DNA from 4 places in the Rhizobium indigoferae genome. Region 4 is predicted to be linked to each of the others. Evidence: predicted binding sites of a transcription regulator. Region 4 holds the regulator's gene; each other region holds the start of a gene.
The links. Region 4 encodes PhoB, which activates phosphate uptake and scavenging genes when phosphate is short. Its sites were predicted from a motif close to TGTCATNNANCTGTCAT; they were not measured.
Positions count from the first base shown of each region.

Region 1: U5G49_RS11095 (UDP-2,3-diacylglucosamine diphosphatase) is a predicted target of PhoB. The motif match lies at 1,359-1,375, and genes of this name have one in related genera.
Region 2: U5G49_RS16280 (DUF1045 domain-containing protein) is a predicted target of PhoB. The motif match lies at 3,755-3,771, and genes of this name have one in related genera.
Region 3: U5G49_RS20830 (DUF2794 domain-containing protein) is a predicted target of PhoB. The motif match lies at 3,289-3,305, and genes of this name have one in related genera.

Region 1 covers NZ_CP140635.1:2,171,198-2,176,567, reverse strand. Annotated here, with positions in the region: gene U5G49_RS11105 (FAD-binding oxidoreductase) at 1-147, shown strand, start outside; gene U5G49_RS11100 (histidine phosphatase family protein) at 446-1,195, opposite strand; gene U5G49_RS11095 (UDP-2,3-diacylglucosamine diphosphatase) at 1,407-2,246, shown strand; gene U5G49_RS11090 (MFS transporter) at 2,412-3,632, shown strand; gene dgcA (N-acetyl-D-Glu racemase DgcA) at 3,584-4,567, opposite strand; gene U5G49_RS11080 (ABC transporter permease) at 4,668-5,370, shown strand, end outside.
Region 2 covers NZ_CP140635.1:3,236,084-3,241,453, reverse strand. Annotated here, with positions in the region: gene argS (arginine--tRNA ligase) at 1-1,273, opposite strand, end outside; gene U5G49_RS16295 (hypothetical protein) at 1,561-1,755, opposite strand; gene mnmD (tRNA (5-methylaminomethyl-2-thiouridine)(34)-methyltransferase MnmD) at 1,827-2,555, opposite strand; gene U5G49_RS16285 (NAD(P)/FAD-dependent oxidoreductase) at 2,554-3,732, shown strand; gene U5G49_RS16280 (DUF1045 domain-containing protein) at 3,847-4,554, shown strand; gene puuE (allantoinase PuuE) at 4,670-5,370, shown strand, end outside.
Region 3 covers NZ_CP140635.1:4,219,529-4,224,898, forward strand. Annotated here, with positions in the region: gene U5G49_RS20815 (ABC transporter permease) at 1-1,134, shown strand, start outside; gene U5G49_RS20820 (Bax inhibitor-1/YccA family protein) at 1,315-2,043, shown strand; gene U5G49_RS20825 (GNAT family N-acetyltransferase) at 2,257-2,814, shown strand; gene U5G49_RS20830 (DUF2794 domain-containing protein) at 2,865-3,266, opposite strand; gene U5G49_RS20835 (DUF1223 domain-containing protein) at 3,651-4,391, opposite strand; gene acnA (aconitate hydratase AcnA) at 4,626-5,370, opposite strand, start outside.
Region 4 covers NZ_CP140635.1:177,071-182,440, forward strand. Annotated here, with positions in the region: gene pstA (phosphate ABC transporter permease PstA) at 1-809, shown strand, start outside; gene pstB (phosphate ABC transporter ATP-binding protein PstB) at 825-1,640, shown strand; gene phoU (phosphate signaling complex protein PhoU) at 1,685-2,398, shown strand; gene phoB (phosphate regulon transcriptional regulator PhoB) at 2,533-3,216, shown strand; gene U5G49_RS00945 (GcrA family cell cycle regulator) at 3,460-3,993, opposite strand; gene U5G49_RS00950 (aspartate aminotransferase family protein) at 4,413-5,370, shown strand, end outside.

The sequences.
Region 1 (5,370 bases), 2.0 Mb from region 4:
ATGCCGGAGGACGAGGTCGATCGGGTCGAAAGCGCTTACGGCGCCAACTACGGTCGCCTTGCCGAAATCAAGCGGCGTTACGATCCGAACAATCTGTTCCGGATGAATCAGAACGTGAAACCGATGGCGGCGGTGCGAGCTGCCTGACGGGACTGGCGTGGAATCAAGGCGTTGGAGCCTCCGCCGCGCGTTTGCTTAACGCGCGGCGGACCTGCCCAAGGCGAGCCGCAACCGCGCGGTGATGTCGCTCCAATGCATTGAGGCGATCCTCATGATAGAGTCGGTTTGTGGCCAACGTCCTCGCCATCAAGGGGCTCTAGTTTCGGGGCAAGGCCACATGACGCATTGATGTTCGCTGCGCGTGACGATTGGGCCGAATACGGCGCTGGCAATTTGGTGAGCGTGACCCGCCACTGGTCCTGTAGCGGCGCTCTGCAAGGCGTCGCTAACCGCCGGGCTTCGGCGTAAGCGTCACGTCGGCGCCATAGGCGTCGCGCAGTTCGCCTTCCTGTCCCGGTTGCCGGTCGGCGGCCTGATGCAGCAGGATCGACTCGTATCCTTGCGAGCGCGTCCCCTCGATCAGCGTGATATCGGCGTTTCCAGGATTGTCGGAGCGCTCGAACCACTCGACGGGGCGGTGCAGGAAATTCATTTCGACCGCCCGGTTGGTGACGCCATGACCGACGATCACAACGTTGTGGTCGCTATTTTCGGCATCGTGCATAACGGTCTGCAGGAACAGGCGCACCCGCTGGGCCACATCCGCCCGGCTTTCGCCATCCGGCGGTCGTGCGTAGAACTTGCCGCTGTTGCTGCGCAGCCTCGCCCATTTTTCGAACTCCTCGGGAAACTTCTGCTTCTGTTCGGCGTGGTCATAGATTTCGGTGAAGAGACCGAAATCCTGCTCGCGTAGCAGATAATCTTCCCTGATGTCGCCGACAAAGCTTTCCGGCAGGGCTTCGAGCAGCGCATCCTTGCTCTGCCGCGTCCTCAGAAAGGGCGAGTACCAGATCTGCAGCTTGCCGAAACCCGCGCTCGGCAATGCGTTGAGATAGGAGGCGATCACGCCGCCTGCCTCGAGTGCCTGCCGATGGCCCCACTGCGTCAGCGGCACGTTGTGATCGCCGAATTGGCGGTAGGCCTGTTCGTTGATGTTGCCGAGGGATTCGCCGTGGCGAACGAGAAAAAGACGCATCAGCCATCCCGCATTGTCGGATATGAATCGCCGCCATCATGAACGCCCTGAATGCGCAGGGCAACATGGCCGGTAGGCCTGGCGGCGACGGGCATCCTGCCCGCGTGGCGACAGGCATCCTGCCCGCGCGGAATGATCGGGTTTGCAGCGCTTTTCCCGGTCTTGTCATCTTCCTGAAACACGAGTCTGTTTTTGGAAGGCTAGATGAAAGATGGGACATGAGCGGCAGCTCGTGAAAGACATGATGGAACCCAGACATTTCCGCACGCTCTTCATTTCCGATGTCCATCTCGGCTCGAAGGCCGCGAAGGCCGACTTCCTGCTGGATTTCCTGCGCCACCACGAGGCCGATACGATCGTGCTCGTCGGCGACATCGTCGACGGCTGGCGTCTCAAGCGCAGCTGGTACTGGCCGCAGGTCTGCAACGACGTCGTCCAGAAGCTGTTGCGCAAGGCGCGCAAGGGCACGCGCGTCGTCTATATTCCCGGCAATCACGACGAATTCCTGCGGGCCTTCCCGGGCATGCATTTTGGCGGCATCGAAGTCGTCGAGCGCATGATGCATGACGGCGCAGACGGCAGAAAGTACCTGATCCTGCACGGCGACGAGTTCGACGTCGTCGTCCGCAATGCACGACTGCTCGCCTATCTCGGCGACTGGGCCTATGACACGGCGATCCGCATCAATATCATCCTGGCGGCGGTGCGCCGTCGCCTTGGCATGCCCTACTGGTCGTTCTCGGCCTGGGCGAAGCTGCAGGTCAAGCATGCCGTCAATTTCATCGGTGAATTCGAGCGCGTCGTGGCAGAGGAAGCCCGCAAAAATGGCGCCGATGGGGTGATCTGCGGACATATCCATCATGCCATCATCCAGGATATGGACGGTATCCGTTACATCAACACAGGTGATTGGGTGGAAAGTTGCACGGCGGTCGCCGAGCACGAGGACGGCACGTTCGAACTGATCACCTGGCGGGCGCTCGCCAGCAGTGTGACAGCACTTGCCGCCATCGAGCGGGAAGACGCAGAACTGGCTCCTCAGGCCGCCTGATTTTGGCGCCGGCGCATCCGCGCCTGCGCTCCCTCGAATTTAGCCGTTACCGTTAGGCGACAGGCCCTATTTATTTTCTAAAACGTTTCAGAACGGCTATTTCTCGTAATAGTCGCCTCCAGGGTGGTGTGTTAGGACAACGTCCAGTTTCCTTCAGGTCCACCCATGATTCCCGCTCAAAATTCCCCGACGGGTGAGGGAGCGCCGCCGCGCTTCCGGCTGCTTAGCGCGCTTTCCTATTGCGCGCCGCTGCTCGTCAACGGCATCGTCCTGCCGTTTTTTCCCGTGTGGCTCGCAACCCACAGCTTCAGCGACCACGAGATCGGCATCATCCTTGCCATACCGATGGTGGTTCGCGTGTTGGTGGCGCCTGTCGTCGCCATGATCGCCGATCGATTGAAGGAGCGCGCCGACGTGCTGCTTTGGTCGGGTTGCCTATCGCTGCTGACGGCGATCGCGCTTTTCTGGACGACGACCTTCTGGCCCGTGACGATCGTCTATGCGCTGCAGGGCGCCACTTTCGCGCCCTATGTGCCCGTCGTTGAATCGATCGTCATCTCGGGCGTGCGCCGCTGGGGGCTCGATTACGGATCGATGCGCGTGTGGGGCTCGATTGCATTCATCGTCTCGACGCTGGTCGGTGGCCAGTTGATAAGCCGGTGGGGCGGCGAAATGGTGCTGCCGGTCATGGTCTTCGGCTTTATCATGACCGTTGTCATGGCGATCTTCTGTCCGCGCATCGGACCGACGCGACGGCGCGGCCAGCCGATCGACATTCCGGCAGCCACCGGCAGCGGTCTGCGCGAGCCGCACCTTCTGCTGCTTCTGATCGGCGTCGCCATCCAGCAGTCGAGCCATGCGGTGCTGAACGCCTTTTCCTCGATCTACTGGCATCATCTCGGCTTCTCCGGCACGCAGGTCGGCCTGCTCTGGAGCGCCGGCGTCGCTTCGGAAGTGACTGTGTTCTTCCTGTCGAAGCGTCTCAACCGTCGCTTCGATGCCTGGACGCTGATCCGCTTCGGCTGCGCCATCAGCGTCTGCCGCTGGATCCTGTTTCCGATGAATACAGGCTTTGCCGGTTTCTTCCTGCTGCAATGTTTCCATGGCTTTACCTACGCCTTCGTGCATACCGGCGTGCAGCGGCGGATCGTGGCGACCGTGCAGGAAACGCAGGAATCCTCGGCGCAGGGCGCCTATTTCTTCTATGTCGGCATGGCGATGGCGCTGATGACCCTGGCGTCGGGTTATCTCTATGCCTGGCTCGGCGTCGTCAGCTATTACGTCATGGCCGTGGTCGCGTTCTCCGGCCTCGGCCTCGTCATCTCAGCCTATTATCTTCAGCCCCAGAGGGTGGTTTCGGGCGGAAAGACCAGGGAAGCGGCGTAACGAAGACCGGGTTCGCGGTCGCGGGCAAGCAGCAGCGGACCGTCGAGATCGACAAAATCGGCATTCTGAGCAAGCAGAACGGCGGGCGCCATGGCAAGCGAGGTGCCGACCATGCAGCCAATCATGATGCTGAATCCAAGCCGTTCGGCCTCGGCCTTCATCGTCAGCGCCTCCGTCAGGCCGCCCGTCTTGTCGAGCTTGATGTTGATCGCGTCGTAGCGGTCGGCAAGGCTTGCGAGATCGCCGGTGTGGTGGACGCTCTCGTCGGCGCAGACGAGGAGCGGGCGGCGGATTTCGGCGAGGAGCCCATCGCGGCCGGCCGGCAGCGGCTGCTCGACGAGGGCCACACCCGCTTGCGCCGCGATATTGAGGTGACGTTCCAACACCGCTTCCGGCCAGCCTTCATTGGCGTCGAGGATGATTTCGGCATCGGGCGCGGCGGCGCGGACGGCACGGATGCGGCTTTCATCGTCGCCGGTGCCGACCTTGACCTTGAGCAGGGCGCGGCCGGCATGCTCGCGCGCCTGGGCGGCCATCACCTCCGGTTCGCCGAGCGAGATGGTGTATGCGGTGGTGAGCGGCTGCGGAGCGGAAAGGCCGAGGCGGGCGGCGACGCTGTCTCCTGTCTGCTTCGCCTCGAGGTCCCAGAGGGCGCAATCGACGGCGTTGCGGGCCGCACCCGGCGGCATGGCCGACAGCAGGTCGCTGCGCGAGATGCCGGCCTCGATCAGCGGTCGAGCCGCCTCGATTTGGGCGAAAACGCTCTCCATCGTCTCGCCGTAGCGGCGATAGGGCACGCATTCGCCGAGCCCGTGCGCTCCCTCTTCGACAAGCGTGCAGGTGATGACCTCGGCTTCGGTCTTTGCCCCGCGCGAGATGGTGAAGGTCCCGTCAATCGGAAAGGAATTCGTCTGGATATCGAGGGTGCGCGGCATTATTGCTCTCCTGCAAGCATGGAAATTGCACGGTGCTTCTGTATATTGACGCGCCGGGCGAACGATCTGCTTCGCGATTCGCGCAATGTCGCTGTAAGCCTTGAAAGACACAAGTATCTTGAACGCCGAGAATCGCAACGCCGCCTCACTGCAAGTGGACGACCAGGCTGATGGCTCGGGACAGCGTGTGCGTCTTCAGGGAAATTGGCGCAGCGCCTACATCCATCTGGTGCTGCGCGATTTCGAAAAGCTCCTGCAGAAGAAGACCGGCGACCTGACGGTAGACCTCTCGGACATTGCGGAGATCGACACAGCCGGCATCTGGCTGCTGTGCCGGCTGAAGAAACAAGAAGAGGCTGGCGGGAGTACGGTTCGCTTCGAAGGCACCAACCCGCATATCGACGAAATGCTGGAGATGTTTTCCGAGGAGCCGGCCAAGCCCGAGCCGGAGCAGACGGAAAAAGTATCGCTTGCCGCGCGCATCTTCGCGCCGATCGGCAAGATGACCTACGACCTCTGGGACAATTTCGCCGCCTCCATGTATATCCTCGGCTCGGCGGTGCGCGGCGCGCAGATGAAGTTCGGCCGCGGCAGCGGCGTTTCGCCAGCCTCCATCGTCAACCAGATCGACCATATGGGCGTTCGCGCCGTTCCGATCATCTTGCTGATGTCTTTCCTGATCGGGGCCATCATCGCCCAGCAGGGCGCCTTCCAGCTGCGCTATTTCGGCGCTGAGGTTTTCGTCGTCGATCTCGTCGGCATCCTGCAATTGCGCGAAATCGGCGTGCTTCTGACGTCGATCA
Region 2 (5,370 bases), 1.8 Mb from region 4:
ACTTCAGCGCGCCGAGGCCAACCACGGTCGCCGTGTCCTTGTCCGTCACTTTCTCCGCGGCCTTCGCAAGTGCCAGCTCGATCATGCCGCTGAGCGACGCCGCGGAGCCGTCACGGGTCTTAAACGGCTTCCCGTCCCATCCCCGGACGGTACCGAAGGTCGCGTGTCGCAACTCAATACCGTGAGCATATCCTGCCGAACGCGCAGCCGAGAAAACGCTCCCGATGTGGAGCGCTTGGCGGTCATCGGTGCAATAGATGATCCGCTGCGCGCCGATATCCCGCACCCGCCGCCGCATGGTCGCCAGATCCGTCGTGCCGTAAAGCGCGGCACCATCGCTCTTCCGCAGCAAAAGCGGCGGGACGTTGTCGGGAAGTCCATCGCCGGAGACGTCGATGACCAGCGCTCCGTCGCTCTCCCGGGCAAGCCCGCGTGACACGAGGTCGTCGAGCATGGGGGCGACCTCGGAGTGGGCGTCGCTTTCGCCGAGAAACAGATCGAAATGCGCCCCGAGCTGTCCGGCGGTGGCTGACACTGCATCGAGGGAGATTTCCCGCATCCGCCTCCACGCGGTCGTGAGGATGGGGTGGCCGTCCTGGAGCATGTTCGTAAGCAACCGGGCGGTCGCAAGCGCGGTATCGTCCTCGCTGGCCGCATTGCCGGACTTGTAAAGTATCCCGAGCTCCCCGACCGACATCCCGTCGAAGGAAAAGTCTTCGATGAAAGGCACGGGATCCCCGTTCTGCCAGCCGGAGGCGATGGCGGCGCCGTGCAGGAGCTTGCCCATCTGCAGACCCCAGTCACCTAGGTGGATGTCCGAGATCACGTCGTGTCCGATCTCGACCAAAATGCGCCGGAGGCTCTCACCGATGACGAATGACCGGAGGTGCCCGACATGTAGGGCCTTCGCGACATTGGGGCCACCGAAGTCGATGACGGTGCGGACGGGGACCTCCTTCGCGACGCCGAGCGCGGGGTCTCCCAGCATCGCGGTCGCCTCTGCGGCAATGGCCTCGTCCGACAACCGGAAATTCACGAAACCTGGACCTGCGACGGACACGTCGTCGAAGACGTCGTTGCACGCCGCTGCGGCGACGGAGGCGGCCAGCTCGCGCGCGTTCTTCCGAGTTGCCTTGGCGAGCCGCATCATGTCGTTGCTCTGGAGGTCGCCGAATTCAGGCTTCGTTGACCGGACGACGGAGGGGACGGCTTCGAGGCCATTCAATTTATATGCGGATGCGAGTGCGGCGAGCGCGGCCGATTTCACGGACATGAATCATTCCCTTGACTGCATGGCTGAAGGTTCGCGGAAGCTTGAGAGCTTCAGCGTCGTCTTCGCACAGTCTTTGGAACGCTATTCTCCATGTCGGGCCTTATGAGTTCGGTCTGTCGATAGACCGTCGCGACGCCGAATGCAATCTTTGCGATAAGACAAATTACGGGACGGAAATCCGAGATTAGAACCATTCGCAACATTCATGTGGCGATCCTGTGAGGTAGCAACGCAAAGTCCAGCGGCCGTTGCTACCTAGTTGCAGATCTTTGCGGGAAACGGGACAATCACGAACGGTCGTTGTATTTGGCCGCAAGACGCGCGGCGACATCGCTGATGGGCTTGATGCGGCCTGCTTCTGTGTCGGCGATCCCCTGGTCTATTGCCAAATGGAGCGCTATCAGCCGTTCTTTCGGCTCCGATTTCACGCGTCCATTCACACGGTTGTCAAGTTGCGGTTCAGAATTCGTTATGCTTGCCATATCCTTTCCTACCAGGAAATAGTCGCGCGAAACGACAAAAGTTAGCAGCCTCCGCGATTGACTCGACAAGCTTATCCACTGGGTTCTTTGATACCACAGAGCATTTCGCGCTTGCCGGCGAAGCCTTGGCGGCGCTCGACGGCAAAACCCGCGGCGATGAGATTGCGGCGCACGAAACCGGCAGCCGCATAGGTGGCGAAGGTGCCGCCGGCTGCGCTTTTCTCGCAGACGAGCCGCATCAGTTCCTCCGACCACATATCGCTGTTGCGCGACGGGGCGAAGCCGTCGAGATACCAGGCGTCGAAGTCGTCTTCGGCTGCCGCGACGCCGTCCAAGGCATAGCCGCATACGACGCTGAGCGTCGTCTGGGCGTCGAGATCGAGTCGCACGATACCGGCCGGTATTTCCGGCCAAGCCGCCGTCAGCACCGGACGTTCGGCATCGATCTCCGGCCAGTGCGACAGCGCCCGGCCGATTTCTTCGCCGCGCATCGGGTGGAGTTCGAAGGAGGTGAAATGCAGGTGCTGGCCGTCGGCACGGTGGAGCTTCCATTGCCGCCAGGTTTCGGCGAAGTTCAGGCCGGTGCCGAAGCCGAGTTCTCCGATCCGGAATCTCTGCCGCCCGTTCCAGCGCTCCGGCAGGCCGTTACCGGCAAGAAAAACGTGGCCGCATTCCAGCCGCCCATCGGTCTGGCAATAAAAATGATCGCCAAAGGCGGTGGAATAGGGCATATCGCCGTCGCGCCATTCGAGCGGCTGCGGCGCGCCCGCGCCAATCTGATCGGGGTTCACGTCTGTCATGGAAAAAGCCGATAGTCCTCAGCCGGTCTCAGGTCAATCATCCTCAGAATTGCTGATCGTCGGCGGCGGCATCATGGGGCTCTGGGCGGCCGTCCATGCCGAGCGCCGGGGCATCCGTACTCTTATTGCTGACGCCGGGAGGTTGGGCGAAGGTGCAAGCGGCGGCCTGCTCGGCGCGCTGATGCCGCATATGCCGGACCGATGGTCGGAGAAGAAGCAGTTCCAGTTCGATGCGCTGGTCTCGCTCGAAGCCGAAATCACAGCGCTCGAAGCCGAGACCGGGCTTTCCTCCGGGTATAACAGGTCCGGACGGCTGATCCCGCTGCCGAAGCCGCATCTCAAAAAAATAGCGCGCGGCCATTTCGAGGACGCTGAACAGCATTGGCGGGTGGGCGAGCGCCGCTTCCATTGGCATGTGCTCGACAGGCCACCGGTCAACGGCTGGATCGAGGCGTCCGCCGGCGAGAGCGGCTTCGTGCACGACACGCTCGCCGCGCGCGTTGCGCCCCGCTTGCTGATCGCAGCGCTTATCGCCTTCCTTCGGCGAGCAAAGCATGTTCGTATCCTGGAGCATGCGACGGTTGCCGGCCCCGATCCTGATCGCGGCACGACCGAAGTCAACGGTGAAACGATCACTTTCAGTCACTGCATCGTGGCCGCCGGCCATCGCTCCTTTCCATTGCTGCAAGAACTGACGCCGGGGCTGAAACAACCGCTCGGCCAGCCGGTCAAGGGGCAGGCAGCACTGTTGAAAGCCGATATTGACCCGGCGCTGCCGACGATCTTTCTCGACGGGCTCTATGTCATCGCGCATGAGGGCGGGCACGTGGCAATCGGCAGCACCAGCGAGAACCGTTTTGACGATCCCAGCTCGACCGACGCCCAGCTCGACGTGCTGATCGAGGCGGCGCGCGGCATCGTGCCGACGCTTCGCGACGCTCCCGTTGTCGAACGCTGGGCCGGGCTTCGTCCGAAGGCGATCGACCGGGATCCAATGATCGGCCGCCATCCCGATCACTGGCGCCTGATCGCGCTGACCGGCGGCTTCAAGGTCAGCTTCGGCCTCGCCCACCGGCTGGCGGAGGCGGCGATATGTATCGCAGGCGATACAGACTGCGGATTTCTGCTGCCGGAAAGCTTCGCAATTTCAAGCCATATTGCGACGGCTTCACGTTAAACGTGAATTAGGCGGCGCTGCGTTTCGTTATTCTGTCATGCAAATCACCTATCTGCTTGCGCATCGACAGCGCCGGATCTCACCGGCGCTCACTTCCTTGATGGAGGAAATTGCATGCGCTATGCCATTTGCTTCACGCCTCCGGCGAGCGATCCGTTGTCGCTCGTGGCCGCCAATTGGCTTGGCCGAAACGTGTTTTCGGGCGATATGATGGAGCCTCCGGCAGTCCGTGGCCTCGGCATTCACGAGATCGCCTTCCATACCGCGGTGCCGCGGCGCTACGGATTTCACGGCGTTTTGAAGGCGCCGTTCCACTTGTCCCGCGACATGCCCGAATCGCAACTCCTGCGCGATCTGATGCGTTTTTCCGGGACCTTTGTTCCCTTCCAGATTCCGCGCATCGAAGTCGCCCGGCTCGGCAATTTCTACAGCCTGCTGCCGAGCACTCCCTGCGAGCAGATCCAGTATCTCGCTTCGGCGATCGTGCAGGAATTCGATCGTTTCCGCGCGCCGCTCAGCGAGGCTGAGATCGAACGCAGCGATCCGGACGGGCTATCGGCGACGCAACTTGCCAATCTGCATCGCTGGGGCAATCCCTACGTGATGGAGGAATTCCGCTTTCATATGCCGGTGACGGGTCCCGTCAACGCGATCGACATGCCGCGCATCGAGCCGGTGTTGCGGACAATCTTCGAGCCTGTCCTCACCGAGCCTGTCACGGTTTCGAACGTGGCGCTGATGATAGAGGAGGGCACGGGCGGTCCTTTCCGCGTTCACTCGCTGCATCCGATGGGCAAGGTCAGCGCGCGCAAAATCGCCTAAGGATGCTGATGAGCTAAAGCCTTGTGCTGCAAAGGCAAAATCCGGCAGAGCAGTTTCCGTCTCGACATTCCGGCTGCGGATGCTACCGTTCCCCGTCTTTTCAGAAGGTGATTTGATGGTATCCGAGACTTATCCGCGCAATCTCGTTGGTTACGGGCGTCTGACGCCTGATCCGAAATGGCCGGACGAGGCACGCGTCGCCGTGCAGTTCGTCATCAACTACGAGGAGGGCGGCGAAAGCTCGATCCTCGACGGCGATCCAGCTTCCGAAAACCTGCTGTCGGAGATCGTCGGTGCGGCCGCGTGGCCAGGGCAGCGCAACCTCAACATGGAATCGATCTACGAATATGGTTCGCGTGCCGGCTTCTGGCGGCTTTGGCGCATGTTCACCGATCTCAAGGTGCAGGCGACCGTCTACGGCGTGACGCTGGCGATGGCCCGCAACCCCGAGGCCGTTGCCGCGATGAAGGAGGCCGGCTGGGAGATCGCCAGCCACGGCTACCGGTGGCTGGAATATAAGGATTTTCCCGAAGATCTGGAGCGCAAACATATCCTCGAAGCCGTGCGACTGCACACCGAACTCACCGGCGTGCGGCCCTACGGCATGTATCAGGGCAAGCCTTCCGACAACACGCTGCGACTGGTGCAGGAGGAGGGCGGTTTCCTTTATTCCTCCGATTCCTACGCCGACGACCTGCCTTACTGGGTGAAGGGCGTCGACGGGAAACCCTTCCTGATCATTCCGTATACGCTTGAAACCAATGATATGCGATTTGCGACGCCGCAGGGCTTCAATGCCGGCGATCAGTTCTTCAC
Region 3 (5,370 bases), 820 kb from region 4:
ATCGGCAACATCCACCGCCCCGGCGCACTGACCCCCTCGGTCGTGCTCTCGCTCGGCCTTGGCCTGGCATTGCTGGTGACGCTCACCCTGATCGACGGGAACCTGCGCCAGCAGCTGACCGGCCGTATGAACGAGGGTGCGCCGAACTTCTTCTTCGTCGATATCCAGAGCGCCGAGGTCGATGCATTCCGCGATCTCGTCCAGGGCCAAGCGCCGCGGGGCAAGCTTGTCGAAGTGCCGATGCTGCGCGGCCGGATCATCGCCTTCAACGGCGAGGATGTCACCAAGATGAACGTGCCGGCGGCCGGCCGCTGGGTGCTGAACGGCGATCGCGGCATCACCTATGCCGAAACCCTGCCGGAGAACGCCGCCCTCACCGAAGGCAAATGGTGGGACAAGGATTACAGCGGCGAGCCACTCGTCTCCTTCTCCTCGGAAGAGGCCCATGAGCTCGGCCTCAAGATCGGCGATAAGGTCACCGTCAACGTGCTCGGCCGCAACATTACGGCGAAGATCGCCAATCTGCGCCGCGTCGAGTGGGAATCGCTGTCGATCAATTTCGTCATGGTCTTCTCGCCGAATACCTTCCGCGGCGCCCCGCATGCGTGGCTCGCGACGCTGACCGATCCCTCTTCGACACCGGCCGAAGATGCGGCGATCCTGAAATCCGTCACCAACACCTATCCGACGATCACCAGTGTGCGCGTCAAGGACGCGATCGATATCGTCAACCAGCTGGTCGCACAGCTTGCGACCGCGATCCGCGCCGCAGCCTCCGTCGCCCTCATCGCCTCGATCCTCGTCCTTGCCGGCGCGCTTGCCGCCGGAAACCGGGCGCGCACCCACGACGCGGTGGTGCTGAAGACGCTCGGCGCCACGCGCGCCATGCTGATCCGCGCCTTCAGCTACGAATATCTGATCCTCGGGCTTGCGACCGCAATCTTCGCGCTGATCGCCGGCGGCGTTGCAGCCTGGTTCATCGTCGCCCGCATCATGCGTCTGCCCTCGACCTTTCTGCCCGACGTGGCGGGACTGACGCTTGTGACCGCGCTCGTCCTCACCGTCGGCATCGGCCTTATCGGCACCTGGCGCATCCTTGGGCAGAAGGCGGCCCCCGTTTTGCGCGAGCTCTGACCGGGCAGCGGCACTCAAACCCTTCACCTTACGGCGATTTAACCGGCCGAGGCTTTGCAAGCCTCTTGTTTGCAATGGGCGAAAGCCTCATATTGTTCGCAGGCATGCTGGAGCTCCGCAGCGGCGCCCGGGTCGAAAACCCCGACACCGTATATCCATCGGAGCTTGTAAGAGGAAACTATGGCTGATCTTCGTAACTATCAAAGCCGCGCTCAGACCGGCGAGATGATTGATCAAGGCCTGCGCGCTTATATGCTCAAGGTCTACAACCTGATGGCGCTGGGTCTGGCGATCACCGGTGTGGCCGCATATCTGTCGTTCCAATTCGCCTTCGCCAATGGCGAACTGACCGCTTTCGGTCAGGCGATCTATGTAAGCCCGCTGAAGTGGGTGGTCATTCTGGCGCCGCTGGCTCTGGTGTTCTTCCTGAGCTTCCGGATCAATACCATGACGGTGGCCGCCGCCCAGACGACCTTTGCGGTCTACGCAGCGCTCGTCGGCCTGTCGCTCTCGTCGATCTTCCTGATCTACACGGGCCAGAGCGTCGTTCAGACCTTCTTCGTCACCGCCGCCTCCTTTGGCGCGCTGTCGCTGTACGGCTACACGACGAAGCGTAACCTGTCGGCGATGGGCTCGTTCCTGATGATGGGTCTCTTCGGCCTGATCATCGCTTCGCTGGTCAACATCTTCCTGGCGTCGTCCGCCGTCCAGTTCGCGATCTCGGTGCTCGGCGTCCTGATCTTCGCAGGCCTCACCGCCTACGATACGCAGCGGATCAAGGAATTGTACCTGGAAGCCGATGACGTCGCCGTCGCCGGTCGCAAGGCGATCATGGGTGCGCTGACGCTCTATCTCGACTTCATCAACCTCTTCATGTTCCTGCTGCAGTTCATGGGCAACCGTAAATAAGCAGGGCAGACTGAGATCGAAAAGGCGGCTTCGGCCGCCTTTTTTGTTGCGCAGGCTTTCGCGGGGTGGTTCGACAGCGCCGCGCGTCTTTTCAGACGCGCAAAGGACGCTGTAGCATTTTGAATTGCTGCATAATTTCGTCCTTAAATCGATTCCGATTTAAGGAATTATGCAGTAGGAAGGCCTTACCCACTCCTATGGACCTGCCGCGAAATGTCCTTCCTCCTGCGCGATGCCTCGAACGCCGATATTCCCGCCATTGCCGATATCTATCGCGAATCCGTCCTGAACGGCGTCGCGAGCTATGAGATCGTGCCGCCGTCAGAGGCCGAGCTGGCGCTGCGTTTTTCGGCGATCGTCAGCCAGCAGTATCCCTATATTGCCGCAACCGATGCGGATGGAGTCCTGCTCGGCTACGCCTATGCCTCGGCGTTTCGCACGCGTCCCGCCTATCGCTGGCTGGTCGAGGATTCGATCTATCTCGCGCCTGAGGCCCGCGGCCGGGGCATCGGCAAGGCGCTGCTCGCCGAACTGATCACCCGCTGCACCGGACTCGGTTTCCGTCAGATGGCCGCCGTCATCGGCGGCGCCAGCCCCGCCTCGATCGCGCTTCATCGCGCAGCCGGCTTCGAGGAGGTCGGTCTGATGAAGGGCACCGGCTACAAGCACGGCCGCTGGCTGGATACGATGTTCATGCAGCGCGTCCTCGGTGAGGGCATGGGCACCGATCCGGACCCGTCAGCCTATCCCGGCACGCTGTTTGCCGGCTAGCGCATCGTGCTTTGCGCGTTTGGAAAGAGGCGCAGCGCTGTAAGTGCGGCTTACTTGTCGACGAGCTTCAGGGCCTTGTCGAACACCTTCAGCACCTGGTTCAGCTCGTGACCACGCTTCAGGATCGTACCGTTGGTGTTGATGACGGAATAGGCGCCCTGCTTAGCGGCGAGCTTCGGGTTTTTCTCGATGCGGAAGAGCGGCATTTCGCCGGAACGCTTGAAGACGGAAAAGACTGCCCTGTCCTTGAGGTGATCGATGGCGTAGTCGCGCCATTCACCGTCACCGACCATACGGCCGTAGATCCAGAGGATGGCGTCCAGTTCGCGCCGGTGGAAGGTCACCGGAAGCGGGTCCTTGCTTTGCTTGTATTCCCTGAGATCGACGACGACTGAGGAACTGTGGTCGACGGAACGGCTTTCGCCGTGTCGCAAATCCGGCTGATCTGTCATCAGTCTCACAAGGCCTCCACATGTGACAGGAGAGTGACAGTTTGCCCGAGCCGCCGCAAATTGCAAGAGTGCCAGCCGCCACATTCGGCCGCACCACAGCGCCGCGCGTCTCTCGCGCAAGGGCGCTGTAGCACTTTGAGTCTGCGCATCATGCCTTCCGAAAGTTGGGTCCGATTTTCGGAAGGCATGATGCGCTGGGCAGGCCAACGCTTTCTCGACAGCGCCGCATTTCAGTCAAAACAGCGCCTCATTTGCAGGAGATTTATGAATTCCAGTTTGGCGCCAGCGCGCCAAAGGGCCCGGCGGAGCGTATCGACCTTAACCCCAGCCCCGAATACGCTCGGCCGGGCCGCCCCAGTATTTCATCCGTAACCGGATGAAATTTCAGATATTTTTTCCAGCCATCACCACGGTTGCGCCAAGGATCGCTGCCGGATCGCCGTCTGCGGTCGCCGATTGCAGCAGAATCGCGCAGCCCTCGAGCTGCGGACGCTGCAGGACGCTGGCCGGCAGCGTCAGACTGGTCGCTTTGCCGTCCCACATGCCGACGGTTTCGACATTGGTGACGCTGTGCAGATAAGAGATCTTCTGGCCGCTGTTCTCACCCTTTTCGACGTCGATTGTCTTTTCCTTGTCGAAATAGACCATCACGACATTGGCTTTGCCCTGTCCGGCGCCGATCTTGATCTCCAGTTCGTCGCCGCGCATCGCGGCGTTGATGGGAACGGTCAGCCCGTTGCCTTCGCTGCTAAAGGTGTCGATCTTGCTGTTGATGCCGTTGAGATCGGCCCCGGCCAGATGGCCGCGTCCGTTGACGATGGCCTGCGGCGTGTAGACGTTGCTTCGGCCCATCGTCCTGGCATAGCCGTATTGCCGCTCGGTGTTTTCCTTGGAGCTCAGCGTATCGGCCCAGCCGAGATAGTTCCAGTAATCTACATGATAGGCGAGCGCGATGACATCGCCCTGGTTCACCAGCTTGCGGAAAGCGGCGTCAGCGGGAGGACAGGAGGAGCAGCCCTGCGCCGTGAAGAGTTCGACGACACCTTTCGGCGTGCCGTCCTCGGCCTGCAACGGGCCTGAGAAAACAACGCTAGCGATCAGCGGAATCAAAAAACGGGGGGACATTCACCTGCACCTCTTTTTCAGCGCCGACGGCGTGTTCGAACCGGAGGCCCTGACATATGAACGTACGAATAATCCTTCCGGGTCCAAACGAAAAGTCACGAACGGGTGAGACGTAGCTCGACGGGAACTTGCGCAAAACAAATCATCGTGAGCCCCGCTTAAATGGCGTCGCCGCAAAGAAAAGCCGCCGGAAACTGCTCTCCGGCGGCCATTATCATGTGAGTTTCTTAAAAATCAGGCAGCGAGATCGCGCAGAACCGTCTGCAGGATGCCGCCATTGTTGAGGTAGATCACCTCGTCGAGCGTATCGACGCGCGACAGCAGCGGAACCTCCTTCACGGTGCCGTCGCCATAGGTGATCCTGGCGATCTTTTTCTCGCGTGGCTTGATCTTTTCCAGACCTTCGATGGTGACGAGTTCATCGCCCTTGAGCCCGAGGCTCTGCCAGGTCGTGCCCTCTTCGAAGACGAAGGGAATGATGCCCATCCCGACCAGGTTAGAGCGATGGATGCGCTCGAAGGACTGGGCGACCACCGCCTTGACACCGAGCAGGTTGGTGCCCTTGGCAGCCCAGTCACGCGAGGAGCCGTTACCGTATTCGACACCGGCAAAGATGACGAGCGGCACGCCTTCCTGCTTGTACTGCATGGCGGCGTCGTAGATCGAGGTTTCTTCCTTCGACGGGTAGTGGATGGTGTAGCCACCTTCCTTGCCGTTCGGGCCGAGCATGTGATTGCGGATGCGGATATTGGCGAAGGTGCCGCGCATCATCACTTCATGGTTGCCGCGGCGCGTGCCGTACTGGTTGAAGTCGGCAACGGCGACGTCGTGGCCGATGAGGTAGGCGCCGGCCGGCGATGCAGCCTTGATCGAACCGGCAGGCGAGATGTGGTCGGTGGTGATCTTGTCGCCGAACAGGCCGAGAACGCGGGCGCCCTTGATGTCGGAAACGCCGGTGCCCTTCTTGCCCATGCCGACG
Region 4 (5,370 bases):
TCGACGAAAAGAACCGCAAGGTCAACGACAAGCAGGTTGCCTGGATGAACGAGCTGAAGGCGAGCGGCGCTCTCCACAAGCAGTTCAACACCGGCCTCTTCGTCAACGGCAATTCCAGCCGTCCGGAGGCCGCAGGCCTTGGCGTCGCGCTGATCGGCTCGCTCTATCTGATGCTGATCGTGCTCGTGCTCGCTCTGCCGATCGGCGTCGCCGCCTCGATCTATCTCGAGGAGTTCGCGCCGAAGAACAAGCTGACGGATCTGATCGAGGTCAACATCAACAACCTCGCCGCGGTTCCCTCGATCGTCTACGGCCTGCTCGGTCTTTCCGTCTTCATCAACTTCATCGGCCTGCCGCGCTCGGCTTCGCTGGTCGGTGGCCTGGTGCTGACGCTGATGACCCTGCCGACGATCATCATCGCCACGCGTGCGGCACTGCGCGCCGTGCCGCCGTCGATCCGCGCCGCAGCCCTTGGCCTTGGTGCTTCGAAGATGCAGATGGTGTTTCACCATGTTCTGCCGCTCGCCATGCCCGGCATCCTCACCGGCACGATCATCGGCCTGGCACATGCGCTCGGCGAAACCGCGCCGCTGCTCTTGATCGGCATGGTTGCCTTCGTCGCCAACGCGCCGACGACACCGCTCGATCCCTCGACGGCTCTGCCCGTGCAGGTCTATATGTGGGCCAACGAGGCCGAACGTGCCTTCGTTGAGCGTACTTCGGGTGCCATCATCGTCCTGCTCCTGTTCCTGATCGTCATGAACATGGGCGCCATCCTCTTGCGTCGTCGCTTCGAGCGCCGCTGGTAAACGGAGTTAAACATCATGAACATGTTGACGGAAGCTGCAGTTGAAAAGGCGCTGGATCACAAGATGAGCAACGTCCCGTATAAGATGATCGGAAAGGATGTCTCGGTTTACTACGGCGAAAAGCGCGCGCTTTTCGATGTGAACCTGAACATCCGCGAAAACACCGTAACCGCCCTGATCGGCCCGTCCGGCTGCGGCAAGTCGACCTTCCTGCGCAGCCTCAACCGCATGAACGACACGATCGACGGCTGCCGCGTCACCGGCAAGATCACGCTTGATACCGACGATATCTATGATCCCGATATCGACGTCGTCGAACTTCGCGCCCGCGTTGGCATGGTCTTCCAGAAGCCGAACCCGTTCCCGAAGACGATCTATGAAAACGTCTCCTACGGCCCGCGCATCCATGGCCTTGCCAAGTCGAAGGCCGATCTCGACCAGATCGTCGAGACCAGCCTGCAGCGCGCCGGCCTCTGGAACGAAGTCAAGGACCGCGTGCACGAATCCGGCACCGGCCTGTCGGGCGGTCAGCAGCAGCGCCTCTGCATTGCCCGTGCCGTTGCCGTCAGCCCTGAAGTCATCCTGATGGACGAGCCCTGCTCGGCGCTCGACCCGATCGCCACCGCCAAGGTCGAGGAGCTGATCCACGAGCTGCGCGAGAACTACACGATCGTCATCGTCACCCACTCCATGCAGCAGGCCGCGCGCGTCTCGCAGCGCACCGCCATGTTCCACCTCGGCAATCTCGTCGAGGAGAACGACACCGACAAGATGTTCACCAATCCCGACGATCCGCGCACCCAGGACTACATCATGGGTCGCTTCGGCTGATTTTGGCGACACCAAGCCTTCCCGTTATTCGAGGATAAAGCCCCATGGCATCGACACATATTTTTTCTGCCTATGATGATGATTTGAAGTTCCTGTCCAGGCGGATTTCCGAAATGGGCGGCCTGGCCGAGCAGATGGTCAGCGAAGCCGTGCGCGCCCTCGTCAATGGCGATACCGCGCTGGCGCAGAAGGTCATCTCCGACGACGTGATCCTCGATCACGCCGAACGCGAAATCGGCGACAAGGCGATCGTCACCATCGCCCGCCGTCAGCCGATGGCTTCGGACCTGCGCGAAATCATGGGTTCGATCCGCATCGCCGCCGATCTCGAACGTGTCGGCGACCTCGGCAAGAACACCGCCAAGCGCGTCATCGCCGTCCAGAGCACCGGCGTTCCCCGCAAGCTCGCTCGCGGCCTCGAGCATCTGTCCGAGCTGGCGCTCGTTCAGCTCAAGGAAGTGCTCGACGTCTACACCAATCGTTCCGCCGACAAGGCGAATGCGATCCGCGAACGGGACAATGAGATCGACGCGATGTACACCTCGCTGTTCCGCGAGCTCCTGACCTACATGATGGAAGATCCGCGCAACATCACCAGCTGCACACATCTTCTCTTCTGCGCCAAGAACATCGAGCGCATCGGCGACCACGCCACCAACATCGCCGAGACGATCTATTACATGACGACAGGCGCGCAGCCGGAAGGCGACCGTCCGAAGGACGACAGCGCCAACACCGTCGGCGCGGTCACCGAATAACCGCCCACACCCCGCCACTTGCGTGCGCGCCCATCCGGGCGCGCAAGAGGTCGCAGCCAATTTCTAAATTTGCGCAGGATGCATTGCTTAAATCACCCCCGGTTTAAGGATCATGCGCGAGGAGACCGACACGCATGATCCCGAGAGTTGCAGTTGTTGAAGACGAGGAAGCCCTCAGCGTGCTTCTTCGCTACAATCTCGAAGCGGAAGGCTTCGAGGTCGATACCATCCTTCGTGGCGACGAAGCCGAAATGCGGCTTCAGGAGCGCACGCCCGATCTGCTCATCCTTGATTGGATGCTGCCTGGCGTCTCCGGCATCGAGCTCTGCCGGCGTCTGCGCATGCGGCCGGAAACCGAGCGCCTGCCGATCATCATGCTGACGGCGCGCGGCGAAGAGAGCGAGCGTGTTCGCGGATTGTCGACGGGTGCCGACGATTATGTCGTCAAGCCCTTCTCGACCCCCGAACTCGTTGCCCGCGTCAAGGCGATGCTGCGGCGCGCCCGCCCCGAGGTGTTGTCGACGGTGCTGAAATGCGGTGACATCGAGCTCGACCGCGAGACCCATCGCGTCCATCGCAAGACCCGCGAAGTCCGCCTCGGCCCCACCGAATTCCGCCTGCTGGAATTCCTGATGTCGTCGCCGGGCCGGGTCTTCTCCCGCTCGCAGCTTCTCGACGGCGTCTGGGGCCACGATATCTATGTCGACGAGCGCACCGTCGACGTCCATGTCGGTCGCCTGCGCAAGGCGCTGAATTTTTCCAACATGCAGGACGTCATCCGCACCGTCCGCGGCGCCGGTTATTCGATGGAAGCCTGAGGGCTTCCATTTGAGTTGCTGACAAATCCCTGGCAAAACCGCGACGTCATCCTCTGCCTCGTGCCGAGGATCTGTGCACGCCAAATTAAGCATTTGAAAATAAATTCTTTTCCGCCTGAGAAATTGGGGTGAACAGATGCTCGGCACAAGGCCGAGCATGACGGAGGAAAACCTGAGCTTCCATCCAGCAACAAAAAACGGGCCACTCGGCCCGTTTCTGCATTCTAACGATGGTCAGCCCGCTCAGCTGGCCCGCGCGGCCGCCCGGCGGCGTTCGTTGACCGGCTGGTAGGCAAGCTTCTGGTGGTAGCTGCAATAGGGCGAATTGTCGGGGGATTCGCAGCCGCAGAAATGGAAGTCGTCCTTCAGCGGATCGCCGACCGGCCACTTGCAGGTGCGTTCGGTCAGTTCCGTCAAGCCGAGGCGTCGGGAAATCGGCACGACCACGTTGCCTCTCGGCACGTATTCCATTTCCTCGATCGTTTCGATCTCGATCTCTTCCTTCAGCATGGTCGCGCCCTGCTGGCGGGTAACGGTGCGCGTGGCGACCCGTGAGGCATAGTTCGGCGCGCGCGGCGCCGATGTATTGCGTTTCGGCGTTCGTGCGGCGGTGTTGGTGCCGCCGGCCTTGGCACGGCCCGGAAGGCTCAGCCGGTGCACTTTGCCGATGACCGCATTTCTGCTGACTCCGCCAAGCTGCGCAGCGATCTGGCTGGCGCTCAGTCCTTCGGCCCAAAGTTTCTTGAGTTTCTCGACCCGCTCGTCTGTCCAGTTCATGCCCTGTCTCCACCTTTTGCGTTGGTGATGGCAGAATCCCTCACCGTTGTCCCGGGAGCTCCGAAACAAGAAACGCTTGATCAATTTTGGTGACTAGTTCCGCCGCATGCAGTCTAGTAATTGATCTTTAACCTAGTGTGAGGCTGACTCCGTGACAAGAGTCGCATGAATCCGGATGAATCGAATTCGTAGTTTTCCCCAACTTGCTGCCTCTGCGTGGCATTTCTGCAATAATGCCTGTTGAAGACTGAAAATGCCGCTGTACACCCTTGCTGCATACGCTAAGGGCGCAGTTTTGTTGACATTGCAGCGCGAAAAGGAAATAGTGCCACTCGCCGCCGCAAGGCGGCATTTTTGATTTTTCGGGCCTGGTTTCCTTAGCCGGAGTCATTGCCCGGCAACTTGATGGAGATCGCGCCATGGCTGAAGCCGCGCCGCTTTATGACACCTATTCTCGTGCCCCGCTGCGGTTCGAGCGAGGCGAGGGCGTGTGGCTGATCACCGAAAGCGGCGAGCGATATCTCGATTTCGGCGCCGGCGTTGCCGTCACCTCAGTCGGCCACAGCAATCCGCATGTCGTGGGCGCACTGAAGGAGCAGGCCGACAAGGTCTGGCACCTGTCGAACATCTATGAGATCCCCGGCCAGGAGCGTCTGGCAAAACGGCTGACGGACGCCACCTTCGCCGACAAGGTGTTCTTCACCAATTCGGGTGCCGAGGCGCTCGAATGCGCGATCAAGACGGCGCGCCGCTACCAGTTTTCCAAGGGCCATCCCGAGCGCTTCCATATCATCACCTTCGAAGGCGCCTTCCACGGACGGACGCTGGCGACGATCGCCGCCGGCGGCCAGGAGAAATATCTCGAAGGCTTCGGCCCCAAGGCGCCGGGTTTCGATCAGGTGGCTTTCGGCGACATCGAAGCGGTGCGCGCCGCGATCACCGATGCCACGGCTGGGATTCTCATCGAGCCGGTGCAGGGCGAGGGCGGCGTCCGTCCTGCCACCACCGAATTCATGAAGGCGCTCCGCCAGCTCTGCGACGACCACGGCCTGCTGTTGATCCTCGACGAGGTCCAGACCGGCGTCGGCCGCACCGGCAAGCTCTTCGCCCATGAATGGGCGGGCGTCACCCCCGACATCATGGCTGTCGCCAAGGGCATCGGCGGCGGTTTTCCGCTCGGCGCCTGCCTTGCCACTTCAGAGGCCGCCTCCGGCATGAAGGCCGGCACGCATGGCTCGACCTATGGCGGCAATCCGCTCGCCATGGCCGTCGGCAGTGCCGTGCTCGACATCATCCTTGCCGATGGCTTCCTCCAGCATGTGCGCGACGTCGCACTGGTCTTCCGCCAGGGCCTCGCCTCACTGAAGGATCGCTACC